3 regions of the Thermasporomyces composti genome follow, and region 1 is predicted to be linked to each of the others. Evidence: predicted binding sites of a transcription regulator. Region 1 holds the regulator's gene; each other region holds the start of a gene.
What was found. Region 1 encodes HrcA, which represses chaperone genes, less so after heat shock. Its sites were predicted from a motif close to TTGGCACTCGNNNNNNNCGAGTGCCAA; they were not measured.

Region 1 (3,648 bases):
TCGGCAAGGCGCGCCAGCATTCGAAACGACGTTCATCGTAGCCCGCGCGGTGCCGCGCGAGCACGCGTATTGCGCGCGGGAACAGGGGTCAACCTCGCATGAGGGGTCTTTCGGACAAGCGTCCAGAACCGTCTCGAACCCCGCAGCGTCTCCCCTCCTAGCCGAGGGAACCGACGAGCTGCCGACCACCGAGCACGTGGAGATGGCAGTGCTGGACGACCTGGCCGCCTTGCTCGCCGGTGTTGACGGCGACCCGGTAGCCGGTGTCGACGATGCCCTCGCTCCGGGCGACGGCGACGCACTCCTGGAGCAGGACTCCCAGGAGCTCCGCGTCGTCCGCGAGCTCCGTCAGGGTCGTCGTGTGCGCCTTGGGGACCACCAGGACGTGGACCGGCGCCTGAGGGTTGACGTCGCGGAACGCCAGGGTTCGGTCGGTCTCACGGACGATCGTGGCCGGGATCTCCCTGGCCACGATCCGGCAGAAGACGCAGTCGGCGTTGGCTGGCACAGGACTGGCTGTCACAGGTCACGCGCTCCTGTCGTTGAAGGCGTCGCGAATCCGGGAGAAGACCCCTTTGCGCCCGGACGCCAACTGACCGGTCAACTTGTCCTCTCCCCGCAACCGTGCGAGCTGCAGGAGCAGCTCCCGCTGGGCGTGGTCCAGCTTGGTCGGGGTCTCGACGATCACGTGCACGATGAGATCGCCACGCTGCGGGCTCGACAGGTGGGGCACGCCGTGGCCGGGAACCCTGATCTGGTGCCCGGACTGGGTGCCCGGCTTGACGTCGAGCTCCAGGATGTCGTTGTCCAGGGTCTCGAGGGTGATGGTCGTGCCGAGCGCGGCGGCGGTCATGGGGAGCGTCACCGAGCAGTGCAGGTCATGCCCACGGCGCGTCCACACCTCGTGCGGCTCGACCTCGATCTCGACGTAGAGGTCGCCGGCCGGGCCGCCGCCAGGGCCCACCTCGCCCTGGCCGGCGAGCTGGATCCGGGTGCCGTCGTCGACGCCGGCCGGGATGCGCACCGCGAGCGTGCGGCGGGACAGGACGCGCCCCTCGCCCGCGCACTCCGGGCACGGACTGGGGATCACGGTCCCGTAGCCCTGGCAGCGGGGACACGGCCTGGTCGTCATAACCTGACCGAGGAACGACCGCTGGACCGAGCTCACCTCACCCCGGCCGTCGCACACCGTGCACGTCACGGGAGTGGTGCCCGGCGCCGTCCCGGCACCGGAGCAGGTCGAGCACACGACCGCCGTGTCGACCTGGATTTCCTTGACCGCGCCGAAGACCGCCTCCGCGAGCTCCACCGACAGCCGCAGGAGCGCGTCCTGGCCCCGACGCTTGCGGGGTCGAGGTCCCCGCGTCGTCGTGGTGCCGAAGAACGCGTCCATGATGTCGGTGAACGAGAAGCCGGACCCGAAGCCGGTGCTCGCACCGCCACGCCCGGAGGCCGACAGGGGGTCGCCGCCGAGGTCGTAGATCTCCCGCTTCTTGGGGTCCGACAGCACCTCGTAGGCGCGCGTGATCTCCTTGAAGCGTTCCTGCGTCTCCGGGTCGGGATTGACGTCGGGGTGCAGCGTTCGCGCCAAGCGGCGGTACGCACGCTTGATCTCCTCCGGCGACGCGTCACGGTCGACGCCGAGGAGCTCGTAGTAGTCCTGGCTCATGCTGTGGGTGGCCTCGTGCACTGGGAGTTGTCCTCGGTCACTCGCCTATGTGTCACTCACTCGCGAGGATTCGGCTGACATAGCGGGCGACGGCCCGAACCGCACCCATCGTGCCGGGATAGTCCATGCGTGTGGGTCCGACGACACCGAGGTTGGCGACGGTCTCGTCACCAGGACCATATCCACTCGCCACCACCGAGGCCGACGACAGCTCCGCGTAGGGGTTCTCGCTGCCGATCCGGACGGTGACTTCCCGTGACGACCCGTTCGCCTCCCCCAGCAGTCGGAGCAGGACGACCTGCTCCTCGAGGGCCTCGAGGACCGGACGGATCGAGAAGTGGAACTCCTGGCCCGGCGGGATGAGGTTCGCCGTCCCGCCGACCGCGATCCGCTCGTCGGGGCGCTCGACGACGGTCTCCAGGAAGGTCGCCAGGATCGTCGCGACGTAGGGTCGGTCTTCCACGTCGAAGGAGTCCGGCAAGTCGGCGACCAGCGAGCTGACCTCGGAGAGCTTCTTGCCGACGACCTTCTCGTTGAGGCGCTTGCGGATGTCGCTCAACAGGTCGTCGCGCAACGTCGTCTTCACGTCCACGACCCGCTGCTCGACCCTGCCCGTGCTGGTGATGAGGACGAGCAACAGCCGAGTGGACGAGAGCGTCACCAGCTCGACGTGCCGGACCTTCGACCGGGTGAGGGTGGGGTACTGCACCACCGCGACCTGGCGGGTGAGCTGGGCGAGCAGGCGAACGGTGCGGTTGACGACGTCGTCGAGGTCGACCGCGCCGTCGAGGAACGTCGAGATGGCACGACGCTCGGCAGGCGACAAGGGCTTGATGCTCGTCAGCTTGTCCACGAACAGCCGGTACCCCTTGTCGGTGGGGATCCGACCCGCGCTCGTGTGGGGCTGCTGGATGTAACCCTCCTCCTCCAGCGCCGCCATGTCATTACGGACAGTAGCCGAGGAGACACCCAGGTTGTGCCGGTCGACGAGCGCCTTGGAACCCACCGGCTCCTCGGTGCGCACGTAGTCCTCGACGATGGCGCGGAGAACAGCCAGCTTCCTCTGATCGAGCATGGACCGCTCGCACCTCCTCGCGTTCGTGCGGTCGCCAGTACTCGCCCGCTCGGCACACCCGCCAAACGAGACGACGCACGTTCCAACGACCGCGACTCTGCGGGCAGGCGACCACAGTGCTCTAGCACTCCCCTGACCCGAGTGCCAGTCTACGGCGAACAGCCGAGATCGCGCGCGGGCGCGGATGCCATGCTGTGGGACATGAGCGCGGACACGTCCGGTTGGTCCGAAATCGGCCGCGGCTGCTACGTGCGGCGGTACTCCTCCTTCGACGTGTCGGTCGGCGTCGTCGTGGGGTCCCACGGCCTCCTCGTCATCGACACCCGCGCGAGCTTGCGAGAGGCCGATGAGCTGCTCGCCGACCTGCGGAGGCTGTCCCGCGCGCCCGTGCGGTGGGTGGTCGACACCCACTGGCACTTCGACCACTGCTTCGGCAACGCGCGGTTCGCCGACGCCGTCATCTACGGCCACGAGACGGTGCCGGAGACGCTCGCCGCGCGCGCGGACGAGGTTCGCGCGGACCTGGCCAGGCGCTCGCCAGAGTGGGCCCGCGACATGGCTGAGCTGACGCTGCGCCCACCCACCCGGACGTTCGTCTCCGTCGCCACGATCGACCTCGGCGATCGTGTGGTCGAGCTCATCCATCCGGGACGCGGCCACACCGACGGCGACGTGGTCGTGCGGGTTCCCGACGCCGACGTGGTCTACGTCGGCGACCTGGTCGAGGAGTCCGGACCACCGGCGTACGGCGACGACTCGTATCCCTTGGAGTGGCCGACCACGCTGGACGTCGTGGCTGGCCTGCTCACCCCCCGTACGGCCGTCGTCCCCGGGCACGGCGCGGTCGTCGACCGGGGCTTCGTGGCGAACCAGCGTGACGACATCCACCTCGTCGCCCAGACCA
Region 2 (3,648 bases), 480 kb from region 1:
CCGTGGCCAGCGCCCGCCGGCTCCGGCTCCTCCGGCTTCTCGGCGACGAGCGTCTCGGTGGTGAGCAGCATGCTCGCGATCGACGCGGCGTTGGCGAGCGCCGAGCGGGTCACCTTCACCGGGTCGATGACGCCCTGCTTGACCAGGTCGCCGTACTCACCGGTCGCGGCGTTGTAGCCGACGCCCGGGCCGCCCTCGCGGACCTTCGCCGCGACGACGTAGCCCTCGACACCGGCGTTCTCCGCGATCCAGCGCAGCGGCTCCGCCGCCGCGTTGCGGACGACGTCGACGCCGACCTTCTCGTCACCGGAGACGTCCAGGGAGTCGACCGCGCTCGCGGCGTGCACCAGAGCGCTTCCACCGCCGGGGACGATGCCCTCCTCCACCGCGGCGCGCGTGGCGGAGACGGCGTCCTCGATGCGGTGCTTCTTCTCCTTCAGCTCGACCTCGGTGGCCGCACCGACCCGGATCACGCACACGCCGCCGGCCAGCTTCGCCAGGCGCTCCTGCAGCTTCTCGCGGTCCCAGTCGGAGTCGGTCCGCTCGATCTCGGCCCGGATCTGCTTCACCCGAGCCTCGACCTTCTCAGCGGACCCGCCACCATCGACGATCGTCGTGTCGTCCTTGGTGACGACGACCCGCCGCGCCGTGCCGAGCACCTCCAGGCCCACCTGGTCCAGCTTGAGGCCAAGCTCGGGCGAGACCACCTGGCCACCGGTGAGGATGGCCATGTCCTCGAGCATGGCCTTGCGACGGTCACCGAAGCCGGGCGCCTTGACGGCGACCGAGGAGAAGACACCGCGAATCTTGTTGACGACGAGGGTCGCCAGCGCCTCACCCTCGACGTCCTCGGCGATGATCACCAGCGGCTTGCCCGACTGCACGACCTTCTCCAGCAGCGGGAGCAGGTCGGCCATCGCCGAGATCTTGCCCTGGTGGAGCAGGATGTAGGGGTCGTCCAGGACGGCTTCCTGGCGCTCGGGGTCGGTCACGAAGTTCGGCGAGATGAAGCCCTTGTCGAACTGCATGCCCTCGGTGAACTCCAGCTCGGTCCCGAGGGTGTTCGACTCCTCGACGGTGATCACACCGTCCTTGCCGACCTTGTCGAAGGCCTCGGCGATCAGCTCACCGATCTTGCGGTCTTGGGCCGAGATCGTCGCCACGTGGGCGATGTCGTCCTTGGTGGCGACCTCCTTCGCCTGCTCCAGCAGGCGGGCGTTGATGGCCTCGACCGCCTTGTCGATGCCCCGCTTCAGGGCCATCGGGTTCGCGCCCGCGGCGACCGCCTTCAGGCCAGCGTGAACCATCGCCTGCGCCAGGACCGTGGCCGTCGTCGTGCCGTCACCGGCGATGTCGTTGGTCTTGGTGGCGACTTCCTTCACCAGCTGGGCACCGAGGTTCTCGAACGGGTGCTCCAGCTCCACCTCACGGGCCACCGTCACGCCGTCGTTGGTGATCGTCGGCGCGCCCCACTTCTTGTCGATCACGACGTTGCGGCCCTTGGGCCCCAACGTCACCTTGACCGTGTCCGCGAGAGCGTCGACACCGCGCTCCAAGGCGCGCCGCGCGTTCTCGTCGAACTCCAGAATCTTCGGCATTTGGTGTGTCCTTCCACGACAGCGCCCCGGCGCCCGCGACGGGTCGTGGCCGCCGGGGCGATGCCAGTCGTCAGGTCAACGTCTGCTTGCTGGTCGTGCCGACCGAGAGCGATGGAACGACCGACGCTCCTTGAAGGTCGAACGGACTCTCGCTACTTCTCGACGACGGCGAGGACGTCGCGGGCGGACAGGATGAGGTACTCCTCACCGGCGTACTTCACCTCGGTGCCGCCGTACTTGCTGTAGATGACCTTGTCGCCGACCTTGACGTCGAGCGGGACACGGTTGCCGTTGTCGTCGATACGACCCGGACCCACCGCGAGAACCTCACCCTCCTGGGGCTTCTCCTTCGCGGTGTCGGGGATCACGAGCCCGGACGCGGTCGTTTCCTCGGCCTCGAGAGGCTTGACGACGATGCGGTCCTCGAGCGGCTTGATGGTGACCGACACTTGTTGACCTCCCCCTTCACGGGATGTCACGGGTGTTGTGCTGTACCTGTGGCGCGACTCGGGCGAGCCGTCGTCGCGGGTGCCGGCCGCCTCGTCGCGGGCTGTGTGCGTTGGCACCGTAAGGTCGAGAGTGCCAACGACGAATCTAGGAGGTTTCTTAGCACTCGGTCAACCTGAGTGCCAAAGAGCCGGGGGCGGGGTGTCGGGGCCACGGCGGGCGCGCTCGCTCTGGCGCGGCAGGGCCGAACGGACCCGCGACGCCTCGCGGTGGAGGGTCTCGCAGAGGAGGGTGGGGAGCGGTGGACCGTGAGCTGTTCCGCCAGTTGCTCACGCCCACCGGCCAGGACCTCCTCGCCCAGGCCGCAGCCGCCTACGACGAGCGCTCGGCTGTCGACCTCGCCTCCCGCTTGCGCCGGTCGTACCCCGGCGACCTGGTCGCGGCCGCGCTGACCCAGGTGGCCCTGCGTCGACAGGCTCGGGCGAAGTTCGGAGAGGAGGCCGATCGGCTCTTCTTCACTCGGGAGGGCCTCGAGCAAGCCACCCCGGCACCGGTCGCGACGTATCGGGCGAGTCGGATCATGGCCGCGTTGCGGGCGAGCGACACGGATGACGGCGACACGGTTGAGAGCGACACGGTTGAGAGCGACACGGTTGAGGCCGGCGTGGACGCGGCCGCAGAAGCCCTCCAGTCCGGCACGGACGCGGACGTGCCGCACGCCGCCCGGGTGGTCGACCTGTGCTGCGGCGTGGGCGGCGACCTTCTCGCCCTGGCACGCTCCGGTCTCTCGGTCACCGGGGTCGACCAGGACCCGCTCACCGTCGAGATCGCGCGCGCCAACCTCGCCGCGTGCGACCTGACCGACCGAGCGCGTGTGGAGCTGGGCGACGCGACGACCTTCGACCGCTCCGGCTACGCGGGCGCGGTGGCGGACCCGGCTCGCCGGTCCGCCCGCGGTCGCGCCGTCAACCCCGCCGACTACTCCCCGCCCTGGTGGTTCGTCGAGGAGCTGCTGCGCGGCACCGCCTGTGTCAAGACGGCACCGACCCTTCCGCACGAGCTCATCGCCGACCACGTGGAAGCGGAGTGGATCAGCTACCGCGGCGAGGTCAAGGAGGTGGCCCTGTGGTCGGGGGCCTTCCGGCGACCCGTCGGAGTGCGCCGTCGGGCGACGGTTCTGTCGGACGAGACGTCCGTGACGACGCTGACCGACGCCGACGATCCGGGGTCAGCGCCGGTCTCGGATCCGCTGGCGTACCTCTACGAGCCTGACAACGCCGTCATTCGCTCCCGACTCGTCACCGGGCTCGCGGCCCGGATCGATGGCGCACTGCTCCACCCGAGAATCGCCTATCTCACCTCCACCGAGCTGAGGCACACGACGCTCGCCCGGGCGTACCGGATCCAGGAGGTCCTGCCGTACGACATCAAGGCCGTGCGGAGGGCCCTGCGTCAGCGCGAAGCCGGGACGGTGACGGTCAAGACGCGTGGCCTCGACCTCGATCCCGAGGCGTTCCGGAAGCGGCTCGGTGCGCGCGGACCCCACCACGTGACACTTGTCGCCACCCGCACGCAGCGACGTGGCGTCGTCCTCGTCGTCGAA
Region 3 (3,648 bases), 2.2 Mb from region 1:
GCGTGGTGGCGCATCGCGATCGGCAGATCGTTGTGCCCGTCGACCAGCGGGTGGGCGGCGAGGAGCTCTTTCGCGCGGCGCAGGTAGTCGTCCATGAACGCTCATCATCCCGCAGGCAGCCGCCGCGAGCACGGACAGGCGAACGAGCACGGACAGACGAAAGGGCGGTCCTGGATGCCCAGGACCGCCCCTCGTGGACTGGCTGTGAGTCGAGACTCAGAAGTCCATGCCACCGTCCATGCCGCCACCGGCCGGAGCCTTCTCCTTCTCCGGCTTGTCGGCGACGACAGCCTCGGTGGTGAGGAACAGGCCGGCGATCGACGCGGCGTTCTGCAGCGCGGAACGCACCACCTTCGCCGGGTCGATGATGCCCGCCTTGATCATGTCGCCGTACTCGCCGGTCGCGGCGTTGAGGCCGTGGCCCTCCGGCAGGTTGCGGACCTTCTCGGCGACGACTCCGCCCTCCAGACCGGCGTTGATCGCGATCTGCTTGAGCGGGGCCTCCAGCGCCACCTTGACGATGTTGGCGCCGGTCTGCTCGTCGCCCTCCAGCTCGAGCTTGTCGAACGCCTTCGCGCCGGCCTGGACGAGGGCGACGCCACCACCGGGGACGACACCCTCCTCGACCGAGGCCTTCGCCGCGCGGACGGAGTCCTCGATGCGGTGCTTGCGCTCCTTCAGCTCGACCTCGGTGGCCGCGCCGACCTTGATGACCGCGACACCACCGGCGAGCTTGGCCAGACGCTCCTGCAGCTTCTCGCGGTCGTAGTCGGAGTCGCTGCGCTCGATCTCCGCCCGGATCTGGTTGACCCGGCCCTGGATCTGCTCGGGGTCGCCAGCGCCCTCGATGATCGTGGTCTCGTCCTTGGTGACGACGACCTTGCGGGCCTTGCCGAGCAGGTCGAGGGTGGCGTTCTCGAGCTTGAGGCCGATCTCCTCGGAGATGACCTGGCCACCGGTGAGGATGGCGATGTCACCGAGCATCGCCTTGCGGCGGTCACCGAAGCCCGGCGCCTTCACGGCCACCGACTTGAACGTGCCGCGCACCTTGTTGACGACCAGGGTGGCGAGCGCCTCACCCTCGACGTCCTCGGCGATGATCAGCAGCGGCTTGCCGGCCTGCATGACCTTCTCGAGGATCGGCAGGAGGTCCTTGACCGCCGAGATCTTCTGGTTGGCGACGAGGATGAACGGGTCCTCGAGGACGGCCTCCATCCGCTCCATGTCGGTAGCGAAGTAGGCCGAGATGTAGCCCTTGTCGAAGCGCATACCCTCGGTGAGCTCGAGCTCCAGACCGAAGGTGTTGCTCTCCTCGACGGTGATGACGCCTTCCTTGCCGACCTTGTCCATCGCCTCGGCGATGATCTCGCCGACGCTGGTGTCGCCACCCGCGGAGATCGCCGCGACCGACGCGATCTGCTCCTTGGTCTCGACGTCCTTGGCGGCCTGCGCGAGCTGCTCGGCCACTCGCTCCACGGCGGTGTCGATACCGCGCTTCAGGCCCATCGGGTTGGCCCCGGCCGCGACGTTGCGCAGGCCCTCGCGGACCAGCGCCTGCGCGAGCACGGTCGCGGTGGTGGTGCCGTCACCGGCCACGTCGTCCGTCTTCTTGGCGACTTCCTTGACGAGCTCGGCCCCGATCTTCTCCCACGGGTCCTCGAGCTCGATCTCCTTGGCGATGGAGACACCGTCGTTGGTGATCGTCGGCGCCCCCCACTTCTTCTCGAGGACGACGTTGCGACCCTTGGGACCAAGAGTCACCTTCACGGCGTCGGCGAGGGCGTTCATACCCCGCTCGAGGCCGCGCCGGGCATCCTCGTTGAACGAGATGATCTTGGGCATCTAGCTGGATCCTCCCCCAAGTCGGGTGGATGTCGTGTGGCCGGCCCGACGCCCGCGACGGACGGCCCCCACCACATCGGGGGCCTCGTCGAACCAACCTGCAGCGCACTGTCACTCGCGACCTTCGAGTGCTAAGGACGTGTTTAGCACTCGACTGGGGAGAGTGCAAGCTGACGGGAGCTCACGCCCGAGCAGCGTCGACCGCCACCCCCACAGCTCGACGTGACCGGTCAGGCACTCGTCGCACATGGGTCTGGCCCGCTTCCAGGACCCCGGCAGGTTGTGGCTGGCAACCGCGGTGAGCCACCCGAGCGGCGCCCCGCTCCCGGCAGCCGTGGCGGTGACGAACCGCCGCGCTGTACCACTTGGTACGTTTGGTCGCACCGCCCGGTGCACGTCGAGGACCATCTCCGCGTCCGCCAGCGTCGACGAGGAACGTCACAAGACCGAGCTCGGGGTCGGCCGACAGGACCATGCCGAGCCGGGTCGATCGACCCACCGCCGAGCCCGATCCGGTCGGGGAAGAACGTCCGACCGAGCACGTCATGCTGGGTCAGCGTGTCGTCACCCGCGAACCCTCGGTACTCCCGCTTCCCCAGGATCGCTGGTGAAGCTCAGCCTCTTGCCGTCGGGGCGAAGCCGGAAGGGCGTGCTGGCACGGCTCACCCCGCCGTTGATACGCGACATCACTGATCTCCTGCCGGTTGATCGCGTGTGACAGGCCAACCCGAAAGTCCTTGCTGCGAATGATCTGCCGCGGCACCGGGTCCCGGTGCGTCAGGTTTAGCGACAAGACCATCGTGTTCATGTTGGAAGGCGTAGCCTTCGCGAACCTGAGGTCGCCCTCGTCCTGTCGTCGCGCGAGCACCGGCTTGTTCTGCAACGTGTTGCTGGGACGAAGCTGGAAGTCGTCTCACCGGACATGACCTGGGTGAGGATGACCACGAGATCGGGGTTGACGGTGTAGACGACCCGGTCGATGCACGGCAGCTGTCGACCGTCCGGATCAGTCTTTCGGTAATACGGGTTCGCTCGAAGACGACCTGCACTCCTTCCCAACCGACCCGTGACACACCATGGGAGAACAGCGTCGGCAAGTCAGAGTTGCTCCACGGATCGGTCTTCGAGAAGAAGAGCCTTCCTTGACACCAGGACGTCAACTTCTGGCCCATCGAGCCGCCGCTGAACATCTCGATCTGGATGGCGATCGACGAGGTCACCACGGAGAACTCCTGTGTCCAGGTCATCCCCGGCTCCCATCGCGCGGTGGTGCCGCACGTGCCAGCGCGCGCCGACATGGCGTTCGGCGAGGAAGCCGATCCCGCCTACGTCAACTCCGATGCCGCCGTCGACATGATCCTGCGCCCCGGGGAGTTCTTCCTCTTCAACGAACGGCTCCTGCACCATTCCCACAAGAACACCTCGTCGAAGCGCCGAATGGGCTTGTCAGCGCGCTACACGGTGCCGTTCGTCGCGCTGCTCGACCAGGACGCTCCACCACTCTTCCCCGGGCACGCCTGCGTCGTGGTGAGCGGAACGGACCGCTTCTGCTTGAACCGCACGACGGCACCTCCCCGGTGAGTTGGCTCACCGGGCTCGTCGCGACGGTCGTGGGCGCGGGAGCGCGGCCACGAACGGACTGGGGTCCGCACGAGACGTGACCCTCGTACGGACCCCAGTCGGACACGGTTGCCGGTCAGTAGACGACGCCGAACGCCCCGCGCCAGGCCGAGCTAGAGCGGGCGCACGTCGTGCGCCTCGAGACCCTTGGGTCCCTCCACCGCCTCGAACTCGACGAGCTGGCCG

Region 2: groES (co-chaperone GroES) is a predicted target of HrcA. The motif match lies at 2,205-2,231, and genes of this name have one in related genera.
Region 3: groL (chaperonin GroEL) is a predicted target of HrcA. The motif match lies at 1,986-2,012, and genes of this name have one in related genera.

Annotation. Positions count from the first base shown of each region.
Region 1 covers NZ_QTUC01000001.1:3,696,663-3,700,310, reverse strand. The annotation lists gene DFJ64_RS16090 (histidine triad nucleotide-binding protein) at 158-523, opposite strand; gene dnaJ (molecular chaperone DnaJ) at 527-1,669, opposite strand; gene hrcA (heat-inducible transcriptional repressor HrcA) at 1,722-2,744, opposite strand; gene DFJ64_RS16075 (MBL fold metallo-hydrolase) at 2,946-3,648, shown strand, end outside.
Region 2 covers NZ_QTUC01000001.1:3,214,902-3,218,549, reverse strand. The annotation lists gene groL (chaperonin GroEL) at 1-1,598, opposite strand, end outside; gene groES (co-chaperone GroES) at 1,751-2,047, opposite strand; gene DFJ64_RS13975 (THUMP-like domain-containing protein) at 2,347-3,648, shown strand, end outside.
Region 3 covers NZ_QTUC01000001.1:1,490,620-1,494,267, forward strand. The annotation lists gene DFJ64_RS06500 (dipeptidase) at 1-95, opposite strand, end outside; gene groL (chaperonin GroEL) at 217-1,842, opposite strand; gene DFJ64_RS20080 (FAD-dependent oxidoreductase) at 2,073-2,444, opposite strand; partial or broken gene DFJ64_RS06520 (phytanoyl-CoA dioxygenase family protein) at 3,001-3,423, shown strand; gene DFJ64_RS06525 (cold-shock protein) at 3,576-3,648, opposite strand, start outside.